Regions from separate parts of the Ruania zhangjianzhongii genome, predicted to be linked through region 1. Evidence: riboswitches for the same ligand, from Rfam matches in the RefSeq annotation. Region 1 holds a riboswitch; the other holds the start of a gene.
What was found. A riboswitch is a leader RNA that binds a small molecule or an ion and turns the genes downstream of it on or off. The one in region 1 is predicted to bind thiamine pyrophosphate.
Positions count from the first base shown of each region.

Region 1 (6,912 bases):
CGCCGAGCAGCCCGGCCAGCCAGGCGATCGTGCCGATCAGGAACAGCGCCTTGGCGTTCACCTTGGCCGCACGGAGCGGGGGCGGGCTTTCAGGTTGCGGATCGGGCACACGGCGATCGTAGTCATCTGCCGGACGGAACGGCGCATCCGCCCGCGAGGCGGACCGTCCACAGCCGCTCCCAGACGTGCCACCTTGACGCCGGTATCGTGCGAATCCTGGCCTCGCTCGCCACCCCGTGGAGCGCGGCGTGCGGGGCTCGCCGGCCGGTTGGTCGACGCTGGGGTTCGTGGTTCGCATCCGCCAGGGCGTGCGGACCCGCCAGGGCGTGCGGACCCGCCAGGGCGTGCGCATCCACCAGGGTGTCCGGACCCACCAGACGCGCCCGGTCGCTATCTTTACTTAGGCTAAGTAATAGTCTAGGATGGCGTATCGATGGCTTCCGAGCGCGATGATTCCGCAGCTGGAGGCGATCCTGTAGGGGTCCGGCGAGTTCGATCCGGTGGTCGCGAGGGACAGCCTCGCCCCGGAAAGGGTGCGCCCCGACCACCCGGGGGATTGGCCTCCAGGCTTCGACTGACCCTGCTCCGCACGGCGCGCAAGCTACGCGCCGAACGGGCGGGCCGACTGTCCGAGACGCAGCACGCGGTGATCAGCGCAGTGGTGGCCCACGGCCCGTTCACCCCCAGTGCGCTGGCCGCGCGCGAGCACGTCCAGCCGCCGTCGATGACCCGGACCATCCAGGCCCTGGAGAGCGAAGGCCTGCTGAAGCGCACCGCGCACCCCACCGACCGCCGTCAGGTACTGGTGACCAGCACCGAAGCCGGCCGGGAGTACGTGGCCGAGACCCGCCGTCGCCGGGACAAGTGGTTGTCCCGCCGGCTGGCCGCCCTCACCCCTGAAGAGCGACAGATCCTGTCCCAGGCAGAGGAGATCTTGAGGAGGATCACCACCCAGTGAGCACCATGTTCGCGTCGCTACGCCAGTTCAACTATCGCCTGTGGTTCGGCGGGGCCCTGGTGGCGAACGTTGGTACCTGGATGCAGCGTGTCGCACAGGACTGGCTGGTGCTCGCCTATCTCTCCGACGATTCCGGCACCGCCGTGGGGATCGTGACCGCTCTGCAGTTCGTCCCCTCGTTGCTGCTCAGCCCGTTCGCGGGAGTGCTCGCCGACCGGGTGGACCAGCGCAAGCTACTGATGATCACCCAGGGGCTGATGGGTGTGCTGGCGGCCGGGCTGGGCATCCTGGTGCTCGGTGGCCATGCCGAGCTGTGGCAGGTGTACGTCTTCGCGGTGCTGCTCGGGATCGCGACGGCGATCGATGCACCGGCCCGGCAGACGTTCGTGGCCGAGTTGGTGCCCGCCGATGGCCTGGCCAACGCTGTGGCGCTGAACAGCGCGTCGTTCAACGCGGCCCGGCTGATCGGCCCGGGCCTGGCCGGTCTGCTGATCGCCGTGGTCGGCCCGGGCTGGGTGTTCATCATCAATGCGGTCTCGTTCGCCGGGACCATCGGCGCGGTCCTGGCGATGCGCACCGGCGAGCTGCGGCGCGTACCGCGCACGAAGAAGGCCAAGGGGCAGCTGCGCGAAGGGCTGTCCTATGTCCGGCACCGCCGGGACATCATCTTGATCATGGCGGTGGTGTTCCTGGTCGGCGGCATTGGCCTGAAGTTCCAGCTCACCTCCGCGGTGATGGCGCGGGTGGAGTTCGGTAAGGATGCGGGGGAGTACGGGGTGCTTGGCTCGATCCTGGCGATCGGCTCGCTGGCCGGAGCGCTGATGGCGGCCCGGCGCAAGCAGCCGCGGGTGCGTACCGTGATCATCGCCGCAGGAGGCTTCGCCGCATCCACCACGCTGCTCGCTCTGGCGCCCACCTATGAGCTGTTCGCCCTCGCATGCATCCCGGTCGGGTTCACCTCGCTGACCATGCTCACTTCGGCCAACGCCGCGATCCAGATCAGCACCGATCCGGCGATGCGGGGGCGGGTGATGAGCTTGTACATGATGGTGCTGTTCGCCGGGAACCCGATCGGCGCGCCGCTGGTCGGCTGGGTGGCCGACGCCTGGGGACCGCGCTGGTCGATCGGCATCGGCGCGATTGTCGCTGCCGTGGTGGTCACCGTGGCCGCCCTGTGGGCGCGCAAGCACTGGCAGGTGCAGGTGCGGTATTCGCTGCGCCAGCGTCCGCACATGATGCTCACGAATGCGGAGGAGCGCGCCGCGCGCCGGGCAGCGAAGGTCGATGCTGCCGTGCAGGAAGGCTCGGACGCTACGAACGCTGCCTGAGTGTGCGGCTTGGTGCGGCCCGGCCAGGCCCGCCGGTGCTGCGATCTGAGGTAGGTCCCGCGATCGGAGGTAGTCCGCACTTACCTCCGATCGCGGGAGCTACCTCCGATGGTGGGCTGGGCTCGGGTGACTTCCGGTGACGGGTTCAGGCCGGCCCGCCCGCGCCGAACACCTCCGACTGCAGCCGGTCCAAGGCCTTCTCGCAGGTGCGCTGCTTGATCATGCCCTCTCGCGCGTGCGCCACGACCTGCAGTCCGGAGGGATCCCAGAGTGCCTCGACGACGCACGGGTTCAGGTTCATCGAGCCGGAGCCGACGATCGCGGACAGCCCGACCACCGGGGAACCATCGGGTGCGCTGAGCTGTCGCTGCTGTGGGCCCCGGAGGAACTGCTGCAGCCGATGGAGGTGCACCGGAGTGCTCGGCTGCGGCCAGTAACGCCGCTGACTGTCCAGCTTGGTGAACCGGGCGCCGAGCCGCCCGCCGAATCTTCCGCCGCTCGCCCCACCGGCGGCACCGGCCGCCCCAGCAGCCGGTCCGGCACCGAGGGCGCCACCGAGCCCACCGCCGAATGCCCCGCCCGCGGCTCCTAGGTCGCCCAGCCGGCCTTCCAGCGCCGCAGCGATCTCTGCGGCGGACAGGAACAGTGATGCCTCGGACACACGGCCAGCGTAACGGCCGGCTCTTGCGGCGCGGGCCGAGCGCTCCGCGGAAGTCGCATTCCGACGCGGAGGCCCCTGTGGCACCTCCGCGTTCGGAAAGTGCCTCCGCGGCTCGCGCGTTCCGCCACCAGGTGGACGCCCGTGGCCACCAGGCCGCGCCCCGCGGTACGGTGGCCGGGACAAAGCCCCCGGGGAGCGCGTAGGCGCTGAGAGTGCGGTCGGTACACCGGCCGCAGACCCGAGGAACCTGACCTGGTTAGCACCAGCGTAGGGAGATGGGCAGCAGAGTCCGCCGCGTGCACCCGTGCGTGGCGGTGCCTGCACGCGGCGCCCGGGGGCCTTCGATACCAGGAGGCCCTATGCCCACCCCACCCACCACCGTATTCACCGCCACGTCCTACGGTGTCGGCGCACGCTTCAGCCTGCACCCGATGACCGACGGCTTCGCCGATCTCATCCTGACCGCACTGCGGGAGACCGACTCCCGCGGCCTGCAGATCAGCACCGACGAGGTCTCCACGTTCCTGCGCGGCCCCGAGGATGACCTGCTCGCCTACTTGGCGGACACGATCGGCGCCGTCGCCCGCACCGGGGTGCACACCGCCGCGCACGTGCTGTTCTCCCGAGGCTGCCCCGGTGAGGTGGAGTGCACTGTGGCCGACGGCACCGCCCAGGCACCCGCGGCGCTCACACGCCCGGCCCCGGCCCACGTCCAGGCGGCCGCGCACTGGGCGCTCTATCCGCTGGAAGACAGCCCCACAGCGGATCACATGGCCGCCATCTACGCGGCGATCGAGCATGCCCGCGACCTCGGCGTGCTCACCGGCTCCGAGCACTACGTCACCCGGCTGGACGGCGATCTGGCCGACGTGCTCTACGCCGTCACCGACGGCTGGCGGGAGGTCGGCACACAGGTGCGGCATGTGGCCAGCCACCTGAGCCTGTCGCTGAACTCACCCACCACCACGCACTCACCCGCGGCAGGTGCCCGATGACGGCACGCACCGAGGCCACTGGCCGCCGCCCGATCACCCTGCACGATCTGGTGCTTCTCGCCGTGCTCGCCGTGGTGTTCGGCTTCCTCTACTGGGCGCTGGTGCAGGTGTGGGGCTGGCTGCAGGTGGTGATGGGCCCCTTCGGCGATCTGGCTCAGAACGTGCTCGTCGGCGGCTGGATGGTGGTCGCCCCGCTCGCCCTCTACATCGTCCGCAAGCCCGGTGTGGGCATCCTGGTGGAGATCATCGCCTCGATCGTGGAGGTGGTCTTCCTCGCCTCCCCAGTGGGGCCGATGCTCATCCTCGTCGGCTTCATCCAGGGGGCCGGGGCGGAGGTGGCGTTCGCCGTCACCCGGTACCGCCGCTATGGCTGGGCCGTGTTCGTTGCCTCCGGGGCGACGGCGGCACTCGCCAACCTCGTACTCGGCATGGTGCGTATGGGCTGGGCCGGGCAGGAGCTGTTCGAGCTCCGGGTGGTCTTCCAGCTCGCCTCCGGTGTGCTGCTCTGCGGGCTGCTCGCGAAGGTGATCGGGGATGCGTTGCTGCGCACCGGGGTGCTGGACAACTACGCGATCGGCCGCGCGGCCCGGGCCAACCAGGCCGCTCGTTCCAGCAGTGCAGCCGGCAGCGGTCAGGCCAGCGATGGCTGACCTGGTCCGCACCGAGCAGCTCACCGTGACCTACCCCGGCGCCCGGGCGCCGCACCTACGGCAGGTCAGCATCGCCGTCGGGCAGGACGAACGAGTGCTGCTGCTCGGACCCTCCGGAGCCGGCAAGTCCACCCTGCTGCGCACGCTCGCCGGGGTGGTGCCGCAGACCGTGGACGCCGAGGTGACCGGCCAGGTCAGCGTGTGTGCCAGCGATCCGCGCAGCACCCCGGTGCCGCAGCTGGCCGGGCAGGTCGCCACGCTCATGCAGGACCCAGCCGATCAGCTCTGCCTGCCCACTGTGGCCGAGGAGGTGGCCTTCGCCTTGGAGAATCGGGCGGTGCCGGCCGAGCAGATGCCGCCGCGGGTCACCGCCGCACTGCAGGCGGTGGGGGCCGGGCACCTGGGTGGGCGGCGTACCAGTGAGCTCTCCGGTGGGGAGGGGCAGCGGGTCGCGCTCGCCGCTGCTCTGGTGGCCGGCCCGCGGCTGCTGCTCCTGGACGAGCCCACTGCGCTGCTCGATCCGGCCGGTGCCCGCTCGATCGGTGCTCTGCTGGCCGGCCTGGACGGGGCGAGCCTGTTGATCGAGCACCGGTTGGACGAGCTCGGCCCGCTACCCACGCGCTGTGTGGTGTTCGACCGCTGCGGCAGCGTGGTGGCGGATGGGCCGAGCGCGGCCGTGCTCACCTCAGGTGAGGTGGCCGCCACGGGCTCCTGGTTACCGGCGACGGCGGAGCTCACCCGGGTACTGCGGCGTCCGGTCTCCCCGGCTCAGCTAGGTGGCGCACTCACCGAGCTCGCCGGTCGCGCGCCGCGGCCGGCTCCGCGTCCGGCCGGTCCGGTGCTGCTCGCCGCCAGGGACGCCGAGGTGCGGCGCGGGGAGTCCGTGGCGGTGGCCGGGGTGGACCTGGAGCTGCGGGCCGGGCAGATCACCGCAGTGCTCGGGGTGAACGGTTCCGGGAAGAGCTCGCTGCTGCTCGGCCTGGCGGGGTTGCTGCCGGCTGCTGGTGTGCGTGGGCTGGCGCGGGTCGGGATGGTGTTCCAGAACCCCGAGCACCAGTTCCTCACCCGCACCGTCGCCGACGAGATCGGCTACGGGCTGCCGGCCGGTGCTGGTGCTCCTGCTGGTGCTGGTCCCGGTGCTGCGGTCGGGTCGGTGCTGGAGCGCTACCAGCTGACCGGGCTCGCCGCTGCGGACCCGTTCCGGCTCTCCGGCGGTCAGCAACGCCGGCTCTCCCTGGCGGCGATGACCGTGATGGCCGATGACGTGCTGCTCGCCGACGAGCCGACCTTCGGTCAGGACCGGCGCACCGCCGCCGGGATCGGCGCCGAGCTCGCCCGGCTCGCCGGGGAGGGCCGCGCAGTGGTCCTGGCCAGCCACGACCTGCGCCTGGTGGCCGCGCTCGCCGACCAGGTGCTGCTGCTCGCCGGTGGCCGCCCGGTCGCCGTCGGCACTGTGGACGAGGTGCTCACCCCCCGTGCTCGCCCGCGCCGGACTGCACCTGCCGCCGCTGCTGGCCGCCTGGCCTGGCCCGCTCGGTGCGGCCCGGGATGCGCTCGCCCTGCTGGAGCGCGAGGCAGCGCCGGTGGGGGTGGCGGCATGAGTGGCGGCGTCGAGGCGCGACCGCAGCCGGCCGCGAGGGCAAGGGGCAGTGCCAGGGTGCGGGGCAGTGCCCGGCCCGCTTTCGGACGACCGTTGCCGGGGGACTCGGTGCTGCACCGCCGCGATCCCGTGGTCAAGCTCGCTGTGCTGCTGGTGATCTGCCTGGTGCTGACCGCGGTGACCGATCCGGTGACCCCCGCTGTGCTTTACCTGCTCACCTGGCCGGTCGCCCTGGCCGCCGGGCGGATTCCGGCGGGCACCCTGTTGCGCGCCCACCTGCTGTTCGTCGCCTTCGCGTTCAGCCTGCTGATGGTGAACGCGTTCACCCGGCCCGGGCAGGCGGTGGCGCACGTGGGGCCGGCGGCGATCAGCGCCGAGGGCCTGAGCATCGGTGCCGGGCTGGCGATCCGGACCCTGTTCATCGGCGTCGCCTCGGTGACCTTCGTGTTCACCACCGACGGCGCCCGGCTGATGACCAGCCTGCACCAGCACCTGCGTCTGGACGGACGCTTCGCCTACGCGGTGCTGGCTGGCTACCGGCTGCTCGAACAGCTACCGGAGACCTGGGCCACGATCCGGGCGGCCCAGGCGGTCCGCGACCCGCGCCGCCGCGGGATATCCCGGTCGCCGCGGGCACTGACCCGGGCGGCGTTCACTCTGCTGGTCACCTCGCTGCGCCGCGCCGAACGGATGTCGATCGCCCTGGAGACCCGTGGCCTG
Region 1 covers NZ_CP042828.1:1,134,746-1,141,657, forward strand. Annotated here, with positions in the region: gene FU260_RS05240 (DUF2530 domain-containing protein) at 1-109, opposite strand, end outside; gene FU260_RS05245 (MarR family winged helix-turn-helix transcriptional regulator) at 557-958, shown strand; gene FU260_RS05250 (MFS transporter) at 955-2,286, shown strand; gene FU260_RS05255 (hypothetical protein) at 2,432-2,947, opposite strand; TPP riboswitch at 3,127-3,238, shown strand; gene FU260_RS05260 (YkoF family thiamine/hydroxymethylpyrimidine-binding protein) at 3,307-3,942, shown strand; gene FU260_RS05265 (ECF transporter S component) at 3,939-4,592, shown strand; gene FU260_RS05270 (ATP-binding cassette domain-containing protein) at 4,585-6,912, shown strand, end outside.

Region 2 (6,912 bases), 1.5 Mb from region 1:
TGCGCGCCGGGTTGCCGTGCAGCGCCAGCGCCCGTTCCCGCGTGGCGCGGGCACGGGAGAAGGCGACCAGCGCACCGGCCACCACCACGAGCTGCACCACCGACAGCACCGAGGCGGCGCGCAAGTTGAGGAACTGGGTGGTCTGGATCCAGATCTCGGTCTCCACGGTGCCGAACCGCAGCCCGCCGAGCACCAGCACCACTCCGAACGCCGTGGCGCAGAACAGGAACACCACCGAGGCGGCGGACGCGATCGCCGGGCCGAGCGCCGGCAACGTCACGGTGACGAAGGCGCGCGCCGGGGAGGCACCGAGCGCGCGGGCCGCCTGGGCGGTGCGGGGGTCCAGCCGCTCCCACAGCCCACCCACTGTGCGCACCACCACGGCGTAGTTGAAGAACACCAGCGCCAGCACGATCGCGGTGAAGGTGCCGTCCAGGCCGAGGAAGCCGAGTGGCCCCGAGGTGGCGAGCAGCGACCGGAACGCCACACCGACCACGACGGTCGGGAGCACGAACGGCACAGTCACCAGGGTCCGCACCAGCGTGCGGCCGGGGAACCTTCGGCAGTACAGCACGTAGGCGCCGGGCACACCGAGCAGCACGGCGCCGAGGGTGCCGAGGATGGCCTGGGCGAAGGTCAGGCCGATGATCCGCCAGGTGCGGCCGGCACCGAACACCTCGGCCACCCCGCCCAGGTCCAGCGCGCCGTCGGCGACGAACCCGCGCGCGACCAGAGCGGCAACCGGGTAGCCGAAGAAGATCGCCAGGAACGCCAGCGGCACCGCGGCCGCCACCACCGCAGCGGCCGTGCGGCCACGGCCACCTACGGCCCGGCCGCCAGCCCGGCTGCTAGATCTGCCGCCAGCCCGGCCGTCAGCTCTGCCGCCGACGGTGGCCTCGATGTCGCTCTCGCTGGGATTCTCGACATCGAGGCCGCCCTGGTGCGCTGCGGCCGGCACCACGGTCAGCCGATTACCGTGTCCGTCCACTGCTGGATCCACTCGTCGCGGTGGTCATCGATCAGCGCCGGGTCCATCGTGAACGGGTCGTCGGCCAGCGGGGCGAAATCGGTCCACGCCTGCGGCAGGTCGATCTGGTCGTTCACCGGGTACATGTACATCTGCTCCGGGATATCGGCCTGCACCTCGTCGGAGAGCAGGAAGTCGATGAACGCCTGAGCCCCCTCGGGGTTGTCCGCGCCGGCGAGCACCCCGGCGTACTCGACCTGCTGGAAACAGGTACCCAGCAGCGCCTCGGTCGGGGCCTCGGTCTCGTCCTCCCCCACCTCGAACGCTGGCGAGGTGGCGTAGGACAGCACGATCGGCCGGTCGCCTTCACCGGTGGACCCGGAGAAGTCCACCGAGTACGCGTCCGACCAGCTTTCCACCACCTTCAGCCCGTTGTCGGCGAGCTGCTGCCAGTAGTCCTGCCAGCCGTCCTCACCGTAGGCCGCCACCGTGGCGAGCAGGAAGGCCAGCCCCGGGGAGGAGGTCGCCGGGTTGGTCACCACCACCAAGTCCCCGTACTCCTCGGCGAGCAGATCGTCCAGGGTCTCCGGCTCGGCCAGATCGTGGTCGGTGAAGTACTGGCGGTCCACGTTCAGGCACACGTCCCCGCGGTCCACCGGGGTGAGCGAGCCGGCGTCATCGGCCAGGTACGGCTCCGCGCTCGGGGGCAGGTCCGGCGAGGTGTAGGGGTCGAACACCCCCTCGGCGATCGCCCGGCCGGCGAAGGAGTTGTCCACCCCGAAGGCGACGTCCCCGAGCGGGGAGTCGGTGGTCAGGATGAGCTGGTTCACCAGGGCTCCACCGTCCCCGGGGGCACTGAACTCCAGGGTGTAGTCGGTCTCGTCCTCGAACTCCTCGATCAGGTCCTCGGACAGGGCGAAGGAGTCGTGGGTGACCACTCGCACCAGGGCCGGTTCGCCTTCCTCGTTCGTGCTGCCCTCGTCGGGGCTGTTCCCGATCAGGGAGCAGCCGGCCAGGCTCACGGCGACGGCGGCGCTCACCATCGCGGCTACAGCGGGGCTGGTACGGGTCATTCGTTCCTCCTCAATCGAGTTGAGAAGGGGTCCGTGGTAGTTCCACGTCGAGAGATGCTCGACTCCCTTCGCCGGTGCTAACCGGAGCAGGTTCGAGGGTCTGCGGCGGACCGCACTCTCAGCGCTCGGGGCGCTCCCCTGTCGTCTCCGCCCCACGGTACACCGGCGCCAGCGACGAGGCGACCGAGGGCAACCGGGTGCGCTGCGTCCGCTCCGCCGGCCGGGCTCCTCGCCGGACGAGTCCACGCTCGCCCTGGATCCAGGTCCCCCGAATGCGCAGAGTCATGCGCGTTCACACTGCAGATCTGGAGCAGGTCGAATCCGCATGTGGGCAGGCCGGCAGTCGTCTCGGTCGATAAGGTGGACGGCGGAACATCCGATCCGAGGAGTCGCGCCTTATGAACGTGCAGAAGCTGGTCACCACGGTGGCGGCGGTCGCCGCCGGTTTCGCTGCGAACAAGCTGCTTGCCGCCGGCTGGAAGGCCGTGACCGGTCACGAGCCGCCGACCGGTGACCCCGACGACGGCGAGCTCAGCATCGGCGAGCTGGTGGTGTTCGCCGCGGTCAGCGGAGCGGTGGTCGCTTTCGCTCGCACCTTCGCCACCCGCGGTGCGGCCAAGTGGATGGACAGCGGGAACAAGCCCGCGATCGAGAAGGACTGACGATCGAGAAGGACTGACGGTCGAGAAGGACTGAGGTGCCCGCTCAGTTCTCCCGCTCGGCCTCGGCCCTGGCGCGCTCGAGGTCCTCGGTGAGCTCGTCCGTGGCCAGATGCTCAGGGTCCACTTTGTGGGTTCGGTAGCCGGCGCGGCCGACCATATGCGCCGAGACCGGTGCGGTGATCAGCTGGAAGGCGACAACGAGGGTGAGCTTCCAGGTGACCTGGCTGGAACCGAGACTGATCGCCAGGCCACCCATCATCAGCATCAGTCCGAGCACTTGCGGCTTGGTGGCGGCATGCATTCTGGAGAGCAGGTCGGGGAAGCGAGCAATGCCGACGGCGGCGATGAAGGTCAGTGCACTCCCGCCGATCAGCAGCACAGCGGAGAGGATCTCGAGACCGGTCACGACTCACCGTCCTCAGGCCGGATGCCGGCGTCGCGCTCGGCGGCCTCCTGCGCACTGAGGATCCGGGACTCGGCCTCAGGTTCGGCGGCAGCGAACCGGGCAAGGGTCACCGATCCGACGAAGCCGACCAGGGCGAGCACGGTCAGCACCAGGACCAGATCGGTGCGCCCGAACCAGAGCGAGACCAGCGCCAGCGAACCGATCAGCGCTGAGACCAGCACATCCAGGGCCACGATCCGGTCCAGCATGCTCGGCCCGCGCTCCACCCGGAACAGCGTGATCAACGCAGCCGAGATGAGCAGCGCGGCACAGACGGCCATCACAATGGGACTCACGAGCTCACCTCGCTCTGCTTCGTCTGGCGGCGACCGCGCTTCCACGGCCTCGGCGGGTACCCCGCCTCGGCGATGTCCTGGTCCGTGGCGAGCGCGTACATCACCCACTTCTCCTGGTCCAGCACACCCTGGCGGGACTTCTCCACCGCGCCGGGGGCGCTGACGTCCAGCACGTGCACATAGAGCATCCCGGTGAGCCGGTGCGCCTCCACCACGATCGAGCCCGGCACGATCACGGTGAGCTCCGCGGTCAGCGTGAGGATCAGGTCCGAGGAGGAGGCGAGCTTGACCCGGATCACCGCACCCTGGGGGTAGCGGCCGATGTGCAGCGCATGTGCGGCCACGCTGATCGAAGCGCGCACGATGTCCACCAGCAGGCGGGTAAGCAGCGCAACCACCCCGAGCACCGAGACGTGTCCACCGAAGCCCACCCGGGGCATCGGCATCACCCGCAGCAGACCGAAGCTGATCAGCACACCGGTGAACACGTTCGCGACGGTGAGGTTGCCCCAGAGCAGCACCCACACGATCGTCATCCATATGGCCATCGGCCAGCGCCGCAGCCAGTCATAGGCGTCTGGTGATCTCATCCGTCACCCCCTGAGGAATCTGAGGACTGGCCGGAGCCACGGTCGCCGTGCACCAGCACCGCATCCACATACGGGGTGCGGGCGGTCAGGTCCCGGGCCGCGGCGTCGGTGTAGTCATAGAGTGGACCACCGATCACCGCGATCAGCACCCCCACTGAGGCGATCACCGCCGCGGGGCCGAACATCGTGCGTGGCACCCGAGCATCCGGCAGCGGTTCCGGGGCCTCCTGCCAGAACGCCTTGTTCCACGCCTTCACCACGGCGTACAAGGTGAGCAGTGAGGTGAGCAGCCCGGCACCGACGCCCACCAGTGCGAGCGCAGATCCGTCCTGGAAGCCGGCCTGCAGCAGACCGACCTTGCCGAGGAATCCGGACATCGGCGGGATGCCGGCGAGGTTCATCGCGGACAGGAAGAACACCGCGCCCAGTGCCGGGGCCACCTTCGCCAGACTGCCGAGCTGTTCCAGTGAGGTAGTCCCGCCGCGGCGCTCCACCAGGCCGGCGATCAGGAACAGTGCGGTCTGCACGGTGATGTGGTGAACGATGTAGAAGATCGCGGCGGACAGTCCGGTTTCGCTGGACAGAGCGATCCCAAAGATCATGTACCCGATGTGACTGACCAGGGTAAAGGACAGCAGACGTTTGATGTCCTCCTGAGCCACGGCACCGATGATGCCCACCAACATGGTCGCGATCGCTGCCACCAGCAGCACGGTATCCAGCCGTGAGTCCGGGAACAGCAGCGTCTGGGCGCGGATGATCGCGTACACGCCTACTTTGGTGAGCAGACCGGCGAACACGGCGGTCACCGGCGCCGGAGCGGTCGGATAGGAGTCCGGCAGCCAGGCCGAGAGCGGGAACACTGCGGCCTTGATCGCGAATCCGAGCAGCAGCATGATCTGCAGCAGCAGTCGCACCCCGGAGTCCACCTCGGCGAGCCGCTCGGCGAGATGGGCCATGTTCAAGGTGCCGGTGGCCGCGTAGATCAGCGCGATCGAGATCAAGAAGAGGATCGAGGACAGCAGCGAGACCACCACATAGATGGACCCGGCGCGTATTCGCTCCCCGGTACCACCGAGGGTGAGCAGCACGAAGCTGGCTGCGAGCAGGATCTCGAACCCGACGTACAGGTTGAACAGGTCACCGGACAGGAACGCCATCGACACCCCGGCCGCCAGCACCAGGTAGGTCGGGTGGTAGATCGCCACCGGGGCGCTCTCGTTCCCGTCCGCCAGGCCCTGGGCCAGGGAGTAGGCCAGCACGCCGAGCAGTACCAGCGCGGAGACCACCAGCATCAGCGCGGACAGCCGGTCGGCCACCAGACCGATGCCCACCGGCACCTGCCAGTCGCCCACCCCCATCACCTGCGGTCCGGCGGTGTGGGTGACGAAGATCAGTGCGACCGCCACCCCGAGCACGATGGCCAGCGCGCTGATCGAGATGATGCCCTGCGCACGGGAGCGGCGGGACACGGCCAGCGCCAGGCCGGCGGCCACCAAGGGCACCACGACGGGCAGGGGAAGGAGCCAGGTCATCGGTCTCCTCCCGTGATCGGTCCGCCAGCGGTGCTGTCCGGAGTGTGCGCCGCGGGCTGTTCTTCGGCACCGAGGGGAGTCTCCTCGGTCTCGTCCCGGGCCTCGGCTGCCTCTGCCTGAAGGTCGGAACCGACGTCGTCGGTGCGGCTGTCCGCCTGACGCAGCGCCGCACGGCGGGCGATTCTGCGGTCCTCGAGGTCATCCTGCACCTCGTCGTGACCGTGCAACTGCCACGACCGGTAGGCCATCGCCAACACGAACGCGGTCAGCCCCAGGTTGATCACGATCGCAGTGAGCACCATCGCCTGGGGCAGCGGGTCGGCCATGTCCTCGGGCGCAGTGGTGCCGACCAGCGGCGGGCCACCGGCCGCACCGCCGGCGATCAGGAACAGCACATTCACGCCGTTACTGATCAGGGTCACGCCGAGGACCACGCGGGACAGGCTCCGCTCGAGCAGCAGGTACACCCCGGTGCCGACCAGGACGCCGACCACCAGCACCAGCGCCAAGGAGGGACTCATCTCGATATTCACGGCGCCCTCCTCTCTGCCCGCTGCGGTGCCTCGCTCCGACGCACCTCGTACCTCGGCGCACCTACGCGGGGGCTCCTCACGGTCATTCGGTCCCGTTGCTCTGCCCGCTGCGGTGCCTCGCTCCGGCGCACCTCGTACCTCGGCGCACCTACGCGGGGGCTCCTCACGGTCATTCGGAACCACCGCCGCCGCCGGTGTGCACCAGGTCAGGTTCGGCATCGTCGGCGGTGCTGCGCGGGGAGTCGTGCGCCACATCGGGTGCGGCCTGGCCGGCGGCCTCGCCCTGCCGGTCCACTTCGGACCCCAGCGAGCGGAGCACGTCCAGGATCAGACCCACCACCACGAGGAACACGCCGATGTCGAAGAACAGCGTGGTGACCAGGTGCACCTCGCCGAGGATGCCGAGGTTGAAGTCGATCGCTACCGACTGCAGCACCGCGCCACCGAAGAACATCGGCACCACACCGGCGCCTGCGGAAAGGAACAGACCGGAGCCGAGCAGCGCACCCGGCAGCACCGGAACGGCCTCGCCGAGCTCATAGCGGCCGCCGGCGAGATAGCGCACGGTCAGCGCGATACCCACCACCAGGCCGGCGACAAACCCGCCACCAGGAGCGTTGTGCCCGGAGAAGAGGAGGAACACCGCGAAGACCAGCATGGTGTGGAAGACGATCCGAGTGGCCACCTCGAAGATCACCGAACGCCGATAGGGCGGCAGCGCCACTTCGGAAGGCAGCCAACGGCGGTTCCGCCGGGCGTCCTTGTTGGCGGCGGCGAGGCCGCGCAGCCGGGCGGCGACATCCTCGCCGGG
Region 2 covers NZ_CP042828.1:4,728,463-4,735,374, forward strand. Annotated here, with positions in the region: gene FU260_RS21855 (ABC transporter permease) at 1-901, opposite strand, end outside; gene FU260_RS21860 (thiamine ABC transporter substrate-binding protein) at 964-2,040, opposite strand; TPP riboswitch at 2,087-2,190, opposite strand; gene FU260_RS21865 (DUF4235 domain-containing protein) at 2,439-2,702, shown strand; gene mnhG (monovalent cation/H(+) antiporter subunit G) at 2,746-3,108, opposite strand; gene FU260_RS21875 (MrpF/PhaF family protein) at 3,105-3,443, opposite strand; gene FU260_RS21880 (Na+/H+ antiporter subunit E) at 3,440-4,033, opposite strand; gene FU260_RS21885 (Na+/H+ antiporter subunit D) at 4,030-5,568, opposite strand; gene FU260_RS21890 (Na(+)/H(+) antiporter subunit C) at 5,565-6,089, opposite strand; gene FU260_RS21895 (Na+/H+ antiporter subunit A) at 6,271-6,912, opposite strand, start outside.
Region 2: it holds a riboswitch for thiamine pyrophosphate, as region 1 does, so the genes downstream of both, FU260_RS21860 (thiamine ABC transporter substrate-binding protein) here and FU260_RS05260 (YkoF family thiamine/hydroxymethylpyrimidine-binding protein) in region 1, are expected to answer to the same signal.